2 regions of the Leucobacter faecis genome follow, and region 2 is predicted to be linked to the other one. Evidence: riboswitches for the same ligand, from Rfam matches in the RefSeq annotation. Region 2 holds a riboswitch; the other holds the start of a gene.
The links. A riboswitch is a leader RNA that binds a small molecule or an ion and turns the genes downstream of it on or off. The one in region 2 is predicted to bind thiamine pyrophosphate.
Positions count from the first base shown of each region.

Region 1: another riboswitch for thiamine pyrophosphate. It lies ahead of thiM (hydroxyethylthiazole kinase); the one in region 2 lies ahead of ACXR2T_RS00960 (thiamine ABC transporter substrate-binding protein).

Region 1 is NZ_JBTJEP020000007.1:159,362-164,989, forward strand. It holds gene thiD (bifunctional hydroxymethylpyrimidine kinase/phosphomethylpyrimidine kinase) at 1-1,816, opposite strand, end outside; gene thiM (hydroxyethylthiazole kinase) at 1,813-2,652, opposite strand; TPP riboswitch at 2,642-2,735, opposite strand; gene ACXR2T_RS07975 (DUF4232 domain-containing protein) at 2,771-4,078, opposite strand; gene ACXR2T_RS07980 (M13 family metallopeptidase) at 4,119-5,628, opposite strand, start outside.
Region 2 is NZ_JBTJEP020000001.1:195,410-201,037, forward strand. It holds gene ACXR2T_RS00950 (uroporphyrinogen decarboxylase/cobalamine-independent methonine synthase family protein) at 1-412, shown strand, start outside; gene ACXR2T_RS00955 (cell division protein PerM) at 1,102-3,105, shown strand; TPP riboswitch at 3,119-3,228, shown strand; gene ACXR2T_RS00960 (thiamine ABC transporter substrate-binding protein) at 3,222-4,292, shown strand; gene ACXR2T_RS00965 (ABC transporter permease) at 4,413-5,628, shown strand, end outside.

The DNA.
Region 1 (5,628 bases), on a different contig from region 2:
CACGCAAGTACAGCGCATCTTGCGCCACGTAGAACAAGAAGTCTGCGCGGTCGAGAGTGCCGTCGGCGAGCTGCGTAATGAATCCGAGTTCGTCTGTCTCTTGACGCACCCGAGCGATGCCCTGCCACCAATCCTCCCGCAGCCGCTTAGTGGCGACCCCGCCAGCCCCACACTCAGACCCGCCAACACCAACACCAACACCAACGCCAACGCCAACACCCACACCCACACCCACACCCACACCCACACCAACGGTCGCCAACCCGCCGCGCTGCCACATCCCGGCGAAGTGGTGCACGGGCCCTGCCCCGCCGCCAACGTCGAGTGAGTCAGCGGCTTCGATCGACTCGCGTAACCACAGTTTTGACTCGGCGACAGCGTCGCTCCAGTCGATGCCCCGGGCCGCTCGGGCCGCGATGCCCGCCGACAGCGAGCACCCGGTGCCGTGTGTATTGCGGGTCGCGATCCGGCGCCCCGCATACTCCTGCATCGCCCCCGATGGCAGCACAAGCGCGTCGGGCACCGCGTCCCCCGCGAGGTGCCCGCCCTTCGCAAGCACGCGCACGCCACACTGCTTCGCCAGTTCTGCGGCCTGTGCGAGCGCCGCCGCCCAGTCTTCTGCCTCCGGCTCGCCCACGAGCACTGCCAATTCGGGCAGATTCGGAGTCACCAGGTCTGCCAGCGGCAGCAATCGTCGCAGCGCTGCTACAGCCTGCTCGTCAAGCAGCGTGTCACCGCTCGCCGCGATCATCACGGGGTCAATCACCACGCGCGGCGGCCGCACCCGCTCCAGCCACGCGCGTACCGTGTCAATCACGGCGTCGTTCGCGAGCATGCCAATCTTGACCGCATCGATGCGCACATCGTCACTCACGGCGTCAAGCTGTGCCGCCAAGAACGCTGTGGGCGGGATGTGCACCTCACGCACGCCCCTGGTGTTCTGCGCCACGAGCGCCGTCACCACGGCCATGCCATAGCCGCCGCCCGCCGCAATCGCCTTCAGGTCGGCCTGCACTCCAGCACCGCCCGTCGGATCGGTGCCCGCGATCGACAGCACGTTCGGCGTCGAACTCGCTCGCGCACGCTTCGTGGGCCCCGCGGCAGGCAGCGCCTGCTCGCGCAGCGCTTCTGCGGACGGTTCCTGCTCGCGCCGCGGCTGATCAGCCGACTGCCACGCGCGCACAAACTGCCGCGCTGCCGCCGCAGCATCGGGCGCGGCCGCGATCGCCGAGACAACGGCAAGCCCCGCGGCCCCCGCGCGCCGCAGTGCGGCGGCGTCCCCCACTTCAACGCCGCCAATCGCCACACACGGCAGACCCAGCTGCGCAGCGCGGGCCGCGAACCGTTCAAACCCACTCACGCCAAGCGGCTCAGGGTGATCGGGCTTCGTGCTGGTGGGCCGGATCACGCCCACCCCCAAGTGATCAACAGTTCCCGCGGGCAACGCGGCTACCGCGTCGAGATGCTCGGGGGCATTGGCGGTGAGTCCAATAACGGCGTCGGGCCCGAGCGCCTCGCGCGCACCCAACACAGCGGTGTCGCCCTGCCCCAGGTGCACACCATCGACGCGGATTCCACGCTTGCGCGCTTCGAGCACTACATCAAGCCGGTCGTTGATGAGCAGCGGCACTCTGCCAGCGATGGCAGCGGCGACCCGCTCGGTTTCGTCAAGCAGCTCGTCAAAGCTTGCGTGTTTATCGCGCAGCTGCACGATCGTGGCCCCTCCATCTACCGCCTGACGCACCGTTTCAGCTACGCCGCGGGGGCCGCTCAGCGCCCTGTCGGTGATGAAGTAGACGTCGAGTTGCACGTTCACGCTGCCACCTCGAATCGAGCCTGCGCGGCCACTGCTGTGGGCGTCACTGCGGCGAGCGCGTCGAGAAAGTGCGCGGCGAATGTGCCGGGACCTTCGCACGCGAGCGCGGCATGCTCGGCAGCAACGCTGTAGACGGCGTGCGCGGCCGCGACCGCCGTGAGCGCAGGTATGTCTGCCCGCACCCCCAAGAAGGCCGCGATCACCGAACCGAGTGCGCAGCCGCCTCCCGTCACCCGCGTGAGCAGTGCGCTTCCGCCCAGTACGCGCACCACGGTTGCACCGTCAGTGATGAGGTCACGGTCGCCCGATACCGCAACGACGGTACCGGGCTGGCGGGTGGCGATCCGGAGCGCTGCGGGCAGTGCCTGATCGACGTCGTCAGCTGCGTCGGTGCCGCGCCCGCCGTCGCCGAGCCCCGCGAGCGCAATGATTTCTGATGCGTTGCCGCGCACCGCCGTGGGGCCGGCCGCGAGAAGTTCGTGGGCGAGGGCCGTGCGAATGGGCAGCAGGCCCACCGCGACGGGGTCGAGCACCCAGGGCGTGCCGCCTAAAGCGGCGCCCGGCACGGCTTCGGCGATGGCGCCGCACTGCTCGGGGGTCGGTGTGCCCAGGTTGATGAGCAGACCATCGGCGACCTCGGCGAACGCTCCGGCTTCGCCCACGATGTCGACCATGGCCGGGGCCGCTCCCAGCGCCAGGAGCACGTTGGCCGTGAAGTTGGGCACCACATTATTGGTGATGGAGTGGGTGAGCGGGCTGCGCCGTCTCACCTCCGCCAGCAGCTGGTGGGTGGCCGTGGCCAGGTTTGCGGGTGTACAAAATAGACGATCGCTCACGCGACATCCCTTCGCTAGTACGAACTAGATCAGGTTCGACGGGTGTGGTCTCAGCCGCTTACGCGGCACCCCGTGTCACTTGCAGTGTGAGCCTATCGCACGGTGCGCGTCGACCGCATCAATCAGGCTGCGGCCCGTCGCTGGGCTCCCAGGCGCTCACTGCCACGCTCGCTCCCGGCACGATGTCGAGCGGCGTGCGCGGCGGCCATGCGTGCCGTTCGTCTCCCGGCACGAGCGCGCTGTACACCTGAGCTGCCACGAGCTCACCCTGCGTCGAGTTCGCATTCCAACCGATGCCGCTCGATGCCCAAGCTCCTGGCTCGAGCGTGATCGCCGCGGGCCCCGCATCTTGCCGCATGAAAGAGCCTCCGTGTGACAGCTCTGCATCGAGCAGGTGGCCATTTTGATCGGCGAACGCAATGTCGGGATACCCTTCGAGCACGCACGACTCCTCACCGCCGTTCACGACGCGCAGCGTCAATAGGCGATGCCCTGTCGCCGCATCGGGCCCATCGAACATGAGCGTCGTGTCTGCGGCGCTGCACCACGTTGGGTCGCGCGGTGGCGCGCCCTCGTCGCGGCTGGGCACGGGATCTCCCTCGGCAGTCGAATCTGGCAGGGCACCAACGCTTAAAACCCCGGCTGCTTCTGCCGCGTCTCGCTCTGCTTGGGCAAGCTCGGCCTGCGTGACCCGCGTGTGCACGCGCGCGCCCTCGCTCGACACCGCCGTGTACGCGACGGCGAGCGCTACCGCCGCCAGCACGGGCAGCACCGCGCCCACAAATGCGCCGGCGCGGCGCGGCGGCGCGACGTTTCTGGGCCCGGGCGCTCCGCCGACACCGGCGCCACGGCTGCTCTCCGCACGATCCGGATCAAACCCAGCGCCCGCCGCCGCCTCGAGCTGTGCCGCCCGCACCGCCTCGCGCAGCGCGGCCCGATCGAGCGAGCGGGCCACCAGCGCCGCAACCCACCCGTAGAGCACCCCAAAGTAGGCGCCCAGTGCAGCGTACGAGCCGAGGCTGGCGATGGATAGCTGAGACCTGAGCCCCTCCCCCACGCTGGGGATCGGGCCAAAGCCCAGCAGCACGCCCACGTCGGTCGCGATGCCCACGACGGTCGAAGCCAGAATCATCGCGAGCCAGGCACGCCCGGCCCCCACCCAGCCGAAGGAGGGGCCGCGCGCCTGCAAGGCCAAGACCGCGGCGGTGCCGCAGCCGACCGCGAGCGCGCCGAGCAGCGCGGCGGCGATGCCCCACGCGCCGGGCCACATCCACACGGCGCCGGGCATCGTGTGCGGCGCCACCGGCCGCATCAGCCACCCCACGCTGGTGAACCAGGTCAGCGCCTGCGCGACGCCCCCAACCAGCAGCCACAGGAGGCCCGCGGTCGCACTGGGCCAGAGGACGCTACGCCGCATCATGTTCATCGTCGCCCTACTTCACCAGGTCGGGATCACCAGGTCTGGATCACCAGATCGAGACGCGCTCGGCCTCGTCGAGCCACAGCCCGTCGCCGGGCTGCGTCTCGAACGCGGTGTGAAACGCCTCGAGGTTCTTGACGATCTGGTTGCAGCGAAACTCGTTGGGCGAGTGCGGGTCGATCGTGAGCAGCCGCACGGTCTCTGCGGGGCGCGACTTCTGCTGCCACGCCTGCGACCAGGCGAGGAAGAAGCGTTCGGCTCCCGTGAGGCCGTCGATCACCGGCGACTCGGCCCCGGCGAGCGAGCGCAGATACGCCTTCCACGCGATCTCGAGGCCCGAGAGGTCACCAATGTTCTCGCCGATGGTGAGCTCGCCGTTGACCTTCTGGCCGTCTGCGCCCTCGGGTGACAGCTCGTTGTACTGCTCGATCAGCGCGCCGGTCAGCTTCTCGAACGCCTCACGGTCGCCCTCCGTCCACCAGTCGACGAGCTTGCCGTCGCCGTCGTAGCGCGAGCCCTGGTCGTCGAAGCCGTGACCGATCTCGTGCCCAATCACCGCACCGATCGCGCCGAAGTTCGTCGCCGCGTCCCACGCCACGTCAAAGAACGGCGGCTGCAAGATGGCGGCGGGGAACACGATCTCGTTGAAGCCCGGGTTGTAGTACGCGTTGACCGTCTGCGGGGTCATAAACCACTCGTCGTGGTCGATGGGCTTGCCGATCTTGGCGAACTCGCGCGCGAACTCGTACTCAGCGACGTGGCGCGAGTTGCCCAGCAGGTCACCCGAGTCAGCGGCGAGCGCCGAGTAGTCACGCCACTTGACGGGGTAACCAATCTTGGGCGTGAACTTGTCGAGCTTGTCGAGGGCGCGCTCGCGGGTTTCGGGGCTCATCCACGACAGTGAGGTGATCGAGTCGCGGTAGGCCTCGATCAGGTGGCCGACGAGTTCGTCCATCGCGCCCTTCGAGTTTTCGTCGAAGTGACGCTCAACGTAGAGCTTGCCTACCGCCTCGCCCATCGCCCCCTCAACAAACGAGACGCCACGGCGCCAGCGGTCACGCTGCTCGGGTGCACCGGTGAGTGCGGTGCCGTAGAAGTCGAAGTTGGCGCGTGAAATCTCTTGCGACAGAAGCGCCGCGGACCCGCGCACGATCGACCAGGTGAGCCAGGCCTTCCATGCTTCGAGCTCGCTATCGACGAGCAGAGCAGCAAGCCCGGCGAGGGCCTCAGGCTGGGCGGCGACGACCTCGGCGAACGCAGACTCGGGGGCGCCCATCGCGGCAAGGTAGGTGGGCCAGTCAAGCTCGGGGGTGATCTCGCCGAGCCCCTCGAACGTGCGCAGGTTGTACAGCTTTTGAATGTCGCGGCTGGCGACCTTGTCCCAGTGAGACTCGGCGATGCGCGCTTCAAGCCCGTAGGCGAGCTCGGCGACGCGTTCGGCGTCAGCCACGCCCGCGAGCGCCAGCATGCGCGCAATGTGGGCTCGGTACTGCTCGCGAATCTCGGCGAACTGCTCTTCGCGGTAGTACGACTCGTCGGGCAGGCCAATACCGCCC
Region 2 (5,628 bases):
CCGCGTACCCGCGACCGTCGAGGTGGGGGTGCACCTGTGCTACGGCGACGTCGCAGAGAAGCACTTCGTCGAGCCCGGCGACACCGCTTACCTGACGAGGTTCGCAAATCTCGTCGCTCAGCAGGCAGGGCGCACACTCACGTGGCTGCACCTGCCGGTGCCCATCGAGCGTGACGACGCCGCCTACTTCGCGCCGCTCGCAGACCTGGCGATCGACGACGCGACCGAGCTCTACCTCGGGCTTGTGCACCGCGAAGACGGTGTGGAGGGAGCCGAACGACGTATCGCAGCCGCCCGCCAGTACGTGGCGCGCGAGTTTGGCGTCGCGACCGAGTGCGGCTTTGGCCGCGCCCCCGAGGGGGTGACCGTGCCGCTGTTTGAAACGCACCGCGCGGTGAGCCGCGCACTCTAGTTGTGTGGGTTAGTAGCGTGTCCCGGCCCTCCGGCTCCGTCACCAAATAGTGCGCCGGTGGCCTCGTATCGCCCGTACGGTGGCTTCCAGCAAGAAGTCGCCCCGGTCGGGTCGGCGTACAGCAGCACTTTCATCATCATCGCTGGGTCATACGGGGGTGCGCCCTTTCTGGTTCTCGTGCGACGCGTACACGAGAGGGAGGCCGAGGGGGTTGATCAACGATCTCGGAGATGAAACGGGCTTCTTCGTCTTCGCCGAGCCAGTCGCGGCAGCATCCAGGTGAAGCAATCCATCGTCTACACCATTTCCTGCGCTCGTCTTTTGCTATTTGATCAAGGGGTTGCTTGGCTTGTGGGGCGTGTGTGGGTGATGTGTCTTGGAGGTGGGTTGGTGGCTGGTGGTCTATATGCCGAGGGGCTGGCTGGTGTCCTTGGGCGCAGACTGCCCGGGTCATTCATGGCCCACGAGTCGGCATCGAAATGACGAGTCGTCACGATAAAAGCGTATTTATCGTGGCGGCTCGTCATTTCGGTGCGTAGTCGTGCCTGCTCGCGGCTGTGGTCATATGGCGGGACGCATTACCGACCCACGCAGCTAGGAGCGGCTACACAAACGCGGGCTCGCAAGACGGCCAATCAGCTCAGCGGCTACCAGTGGTTACCAGCGGCGCAGAGTAAGCTTCTGAAGCAATGAGAGCGATAATAACGGCCGTGGTCGCGGCGATTGAAGGCTGCGCGGCGGCACTGGCGGGTATCGCGCTGATCGCCCTCCCTGCGCTCCTTCTGTGGGTGGTGACATTCGGTATAGCGGCCGAACCGAGCGACGTGGCCGCCGCCGTCGCGGGCACCTGGCTGCTCGCGCACCTGGTGCCTATGCAGTTCGTGCTCTCGCAGGAGACCATGCTTGGCATGGGGCTCGGGCAAGATGCGCTCACGTTCACGCTGTCGCTCGCCCCGCTCGCGATCACGCTTGTCTCGGTCGCCTTCGCGGTGCGGGCGGGCAGACGACTGAGTCGCCGCGGCCGCAGCGGTGCTGCCGGCATTGTGGGTGGCACCGCAGGGTTCGCCGCGGTCGCATGGGGTGTGGCTACCGTCGCGGGCGACTACAGCGCCTGGCCGAGCGCCGCCGCGGTCGCTGTGCCCGCGCTCGTCTACCTGGCGCCGGCAGCGGTCAGCTTCGCGATCGCGGCCGCGGTAGGGCACGAACACTGGTGGTCGCTCTGCGTGCGTGGCATGCAGCGCGGGCTCGAATTTCTCGGCGTGCAAGGATCGGTGGCGGCGTTTCCTGCCCGCGCCGCGACTGTGGCGCGGCTCACCGCAGGAGCCCTTGCAGGCGTCATCACTGTCGCCGCCGTCGCCCTCGCCGTCGCACTTGCGGCGGGGTTTGCCGACGTGATCGCGATCGCACAGGCACTGCAACTCGACATGCTCGGCTCGCTGCTATTGTTTCTCGCGCAGCTCGCCCTGCTGCCCGTCGGCGTAATTTGGGCGCTCGCGTGGCTGAGCGGCGCGGGTTTCGTGGCGGGTGGCGCGTTCTCGCCATTTCATGACACCGCGGCGTCCCTCCCGTCGCTGCCCATACTGGGCGCGCTGCCCAGCGGCTGGGGGTCGTTCGGCGCGCTCGCGCCGGTGTTGCTCGTGCTCGCGAACCTGGCAGTCGGCGTGCTACTCGCTCAGAGCGCTGAGCTGCGCCGCGCTTCGTGGCCGATCGCTCTCGCGCTGCCAATGATCGCGGCGGCCTGCACAGGCCTCGCCGTGGCTGGTCTCGCCGCCCTCGGCTCCGGATCCCTGGGCCCGGGTCAACTCGCGGCGACGGGCCCAGCCCCCTGGGTGACGGGTGGGCTCGTCGCTGCCGAGGTGGCCGTGGGTCTCGTGCTCGGTGTTGCGGCGGTGCGACTCGATTATTCACGGGTGCGCGAAGTGCTGCCCGAACCGGTGGCGCGGTGGAGTGCGGCTCGCGCAGACAGGGCCGCGGGCTCAGCGAGCGCAGGGTTCGCCGGAGCGGGCTTCGCCGAGGCTGAAACCGTCGACCTGTCGGCGGTACGCGATGATCGTAGCCTTCACGATGACTACGCCACAGAGCCTGCGGGCGCTCCCGTTGTCGATCTGTTCGCCGAGGTACTGCACGAACCGGTCGGGGCACGTGCTGACGACGACGCCTACGGCACCGACTCTTTCGACACCGAGGCGCTCGACAGCGAGGCGCTCGACAGCGAGGCGCTCGACAGCGAGGCGCTCGACAGCGACTCTTTCGACAGCGACTCTCTCGACACCGACGGGATCGCGTCTGACGCGCTCGATGCCGTAGCCTCTGACGGGGAGCCACTCGATACGGGCGAAGTTCGCGCGGCGGCGGGGGATCCGGAGCAGGGGGCTGCGCCCGAGCGCGCCGAAGACACTGCGTTCGACATTGAGACGATGAAAGACACAGGCGAAGTGCCCGAGCCTGCCGCGCCGCGCGAAGGCCCGCGAGATGCCGGGCGACCGGGCGAGCGTGCGCGCAGCGCGCTCGAAGACGCCGAAGCTATCGAGCGCGCGTTTGCCTGGGACGCGAATGATTCGGGCGGCCTCGATGACCTACGTGGCGGCGGTGCTCGCGCTCGTGATGACAGTGGCAGCGATGACGCGGCGGCAGGATCTGAGAGTAAGCGCGGGCGCTTTCTGCGGCCGAATTGGCGCGGATCGAGGAAGTAGGGCTATGGTGGGGTCTGTAATCCACGGGAGTCCCTGCGCGAGGGGCTGAGAGGAAGCACGCGAGCTTCGACCGTTTAACCTGATCTGGTTCATGCCAGCGGAGGAAGGACGGCTCAATGAAGCCTGCAATCTCAACCACTCTCGGTGTACTCGCGGTCTCGGCTCTGGCGCTGACCGGCTGCGCAACTGACAGCGTCGGGCAGGCGGGCGCGCAGCCCGCAGCCGGCGGTGACAAGAGCGTCACGCTGGTGGTGCACAGCTCGTTTCCGAACGAGGAGTTCGCGGCCGCCGCGAGCAAAGCGACCGGCTACGACGTCGAGGTGATCGAAGCCGGTGACGGCGGTGAACTCACCAACAAACTCGTGCTCACGCAGGGTGCCCCGATCGCCGACGCATTCTTTGGCGTCGACACGATCTTCGCATCACGGCTCATCGACAGCGGTGCAGTCGAGGCGTACACACCCGCCGCGCTGCCCGCGGGCGCCGCCGACTTTGCGATCGAAGACTCGGGGCTTACCCCCGTCGACTTCGGCGCGACCTGCGTGAACATTGACACCGGCTGGTTTGCCGAGCAGGGTATCGCCGAGCCCGTCACGTACGAAGACCTCACGAAGCCTGCGTACCGTGATCAGACGGTGCTGCTCGACCCGACCGCATCGTCGACGGGCGCATCATTTCTCGTGGGCACGGTTGCCGCGTTTGGCGACGAGGGCTACGTGAAGTACTGGCAGGACCTGCTCGATAACGGTGCTCGCATCGAGCAGGGCTGGAGCGACGCCTACTACGGCCAGTTCACGCAGGGCGGCGAGTCGGGCAAGAAACCCATCGTCGTGTCGTACGCCTCGTCACCCGCGTTCACCGTGAACGAGGCGGGCGACGCCACGACCACGAAGGCGCTGCTTGATACCTGCACGCGACAGACCGAGTACGCTGGCGTGCTCGAGGGGGCAGCGAATCCCGAGGGAGCGCGGGCCGTAGTCGACTACCTCGTCTCACACGAGTTTCAGAGCACCATCGCCGACGCGATGTACATGAACCCCGTCGACGACACCGTCGAAATGCCCGAGGCGTGGGCCCAGTTCGCCCCTGAACCGACCGCCAAGCAGGCGCACGACCTGAGCGCCGCCGAGATCGAGCGCGGCCGTGAGGGCTGGCTGCGCACCCTTGGCGACGAGATCGGGTTGTAGCCCCTGCCGACTCGCAGCGCAGGCCGCGCGCACGCCGCACGCCGCACTTCTTACGCACGCCGCACACCCCGCGGCCAGGCCCTCTGGTGGAGCCTGGCGGCGGGGTTGCCGCTCGCGTTCTTGACGCTGTTTTTTGTGTGGCCCGTGCTGTCGCTCATCGCCACGGGATTTTTATCGGGCGGCAAGTTTGATGCGAGCGGGCTCGGCGAGGTCTTTGGCTCACCCCGCACGTGGCGAGTCATCGGGCAGACCCTTGCACAGGCCGGGCTTACCACCGCCGCGTCAGTGGCGCTCGGGCTGCCAGCCGCCTACGTGCTGTATCGGCTCGAGTTTCGTGGCCGCGGTCTTGCGCGGGCGCTCATGACCGTGCCATTCGTGCTGCCGACCGTGGTGGTGGGTGTCGCGTTCACCGCGCTCGTGGGGCCGGGCGGGCCGCTCGAATGGACGGGCCTCGACCGTTCACTCACGGTGATCGTGGCGGCGATGACCTTCTTCAACGTGCCGGTGGTTGCCCGCACGGTGGGCGGCTTCTGGGCGAGGCTCGACGACAGCGCGTGGGCCGCCGCCCGCGTACTCGGGGCAGGCCGGGTGCGCGCCTGGACCAGCGTCACCCTGCCCGCGCTCGCCCCGGCGCTCGCGTCGGCGGCAGCGCTCGTGTTCTTATTCAGTGCGACATCGTTCGCGATCGTGCTCGTGCTGGGCGGCCGCGCCTTCTCGAACGTCGAAACCGAAATCTACCGCCTCACGGTGCAGTTTCTCGACCTGCGGGGCGCGGCCGTGCTCTCGCTCGCGCAGTTCGCCATCGTGGGAGCAGCGCTCGCGGTGTCGGCGTGGCTGCGGCGCCGGGGCGAACGCGCGACCCACATCGTACGAGAAGACGAGCGCGGCGCCCGCCCCACGCTCGCAGACCTCCCCGCGATCGCCGTGTTCGCGGCGACGCTCATGCTGCTGCACGCGCTCCCTATCGCGACGCTCGTGGCACGCTCACTGCGCGGGCCAGACGGCACATGGAGCCTCGCAAATTACGTGGCGCTCGTCATTCCGCCCCCCGATTCCCCGCTGCGTGGCAGCGTGTTTGATGCAGCGTGGCTATCACTCAGGATCGCGCTCATCGCGGCGCTCCTCGCGATGGTGCTCGGCACCCTCGTCTCGCTCGTGCTCTCACGCAGGCCGCGGTCGGCCGCTCTGCGCCGCGGCATTTCGCTCTTCGACGGGCTCGTCATGCTGCCGCTCGGAGTCTCGGCGGTGACGCTCGGCTTCGGGCTCCTCATCACGATGAACAAGCCGCTCGGCATCGGCTTCGACCTGCGCACATCGGTCGTGCTGATTCCTATCG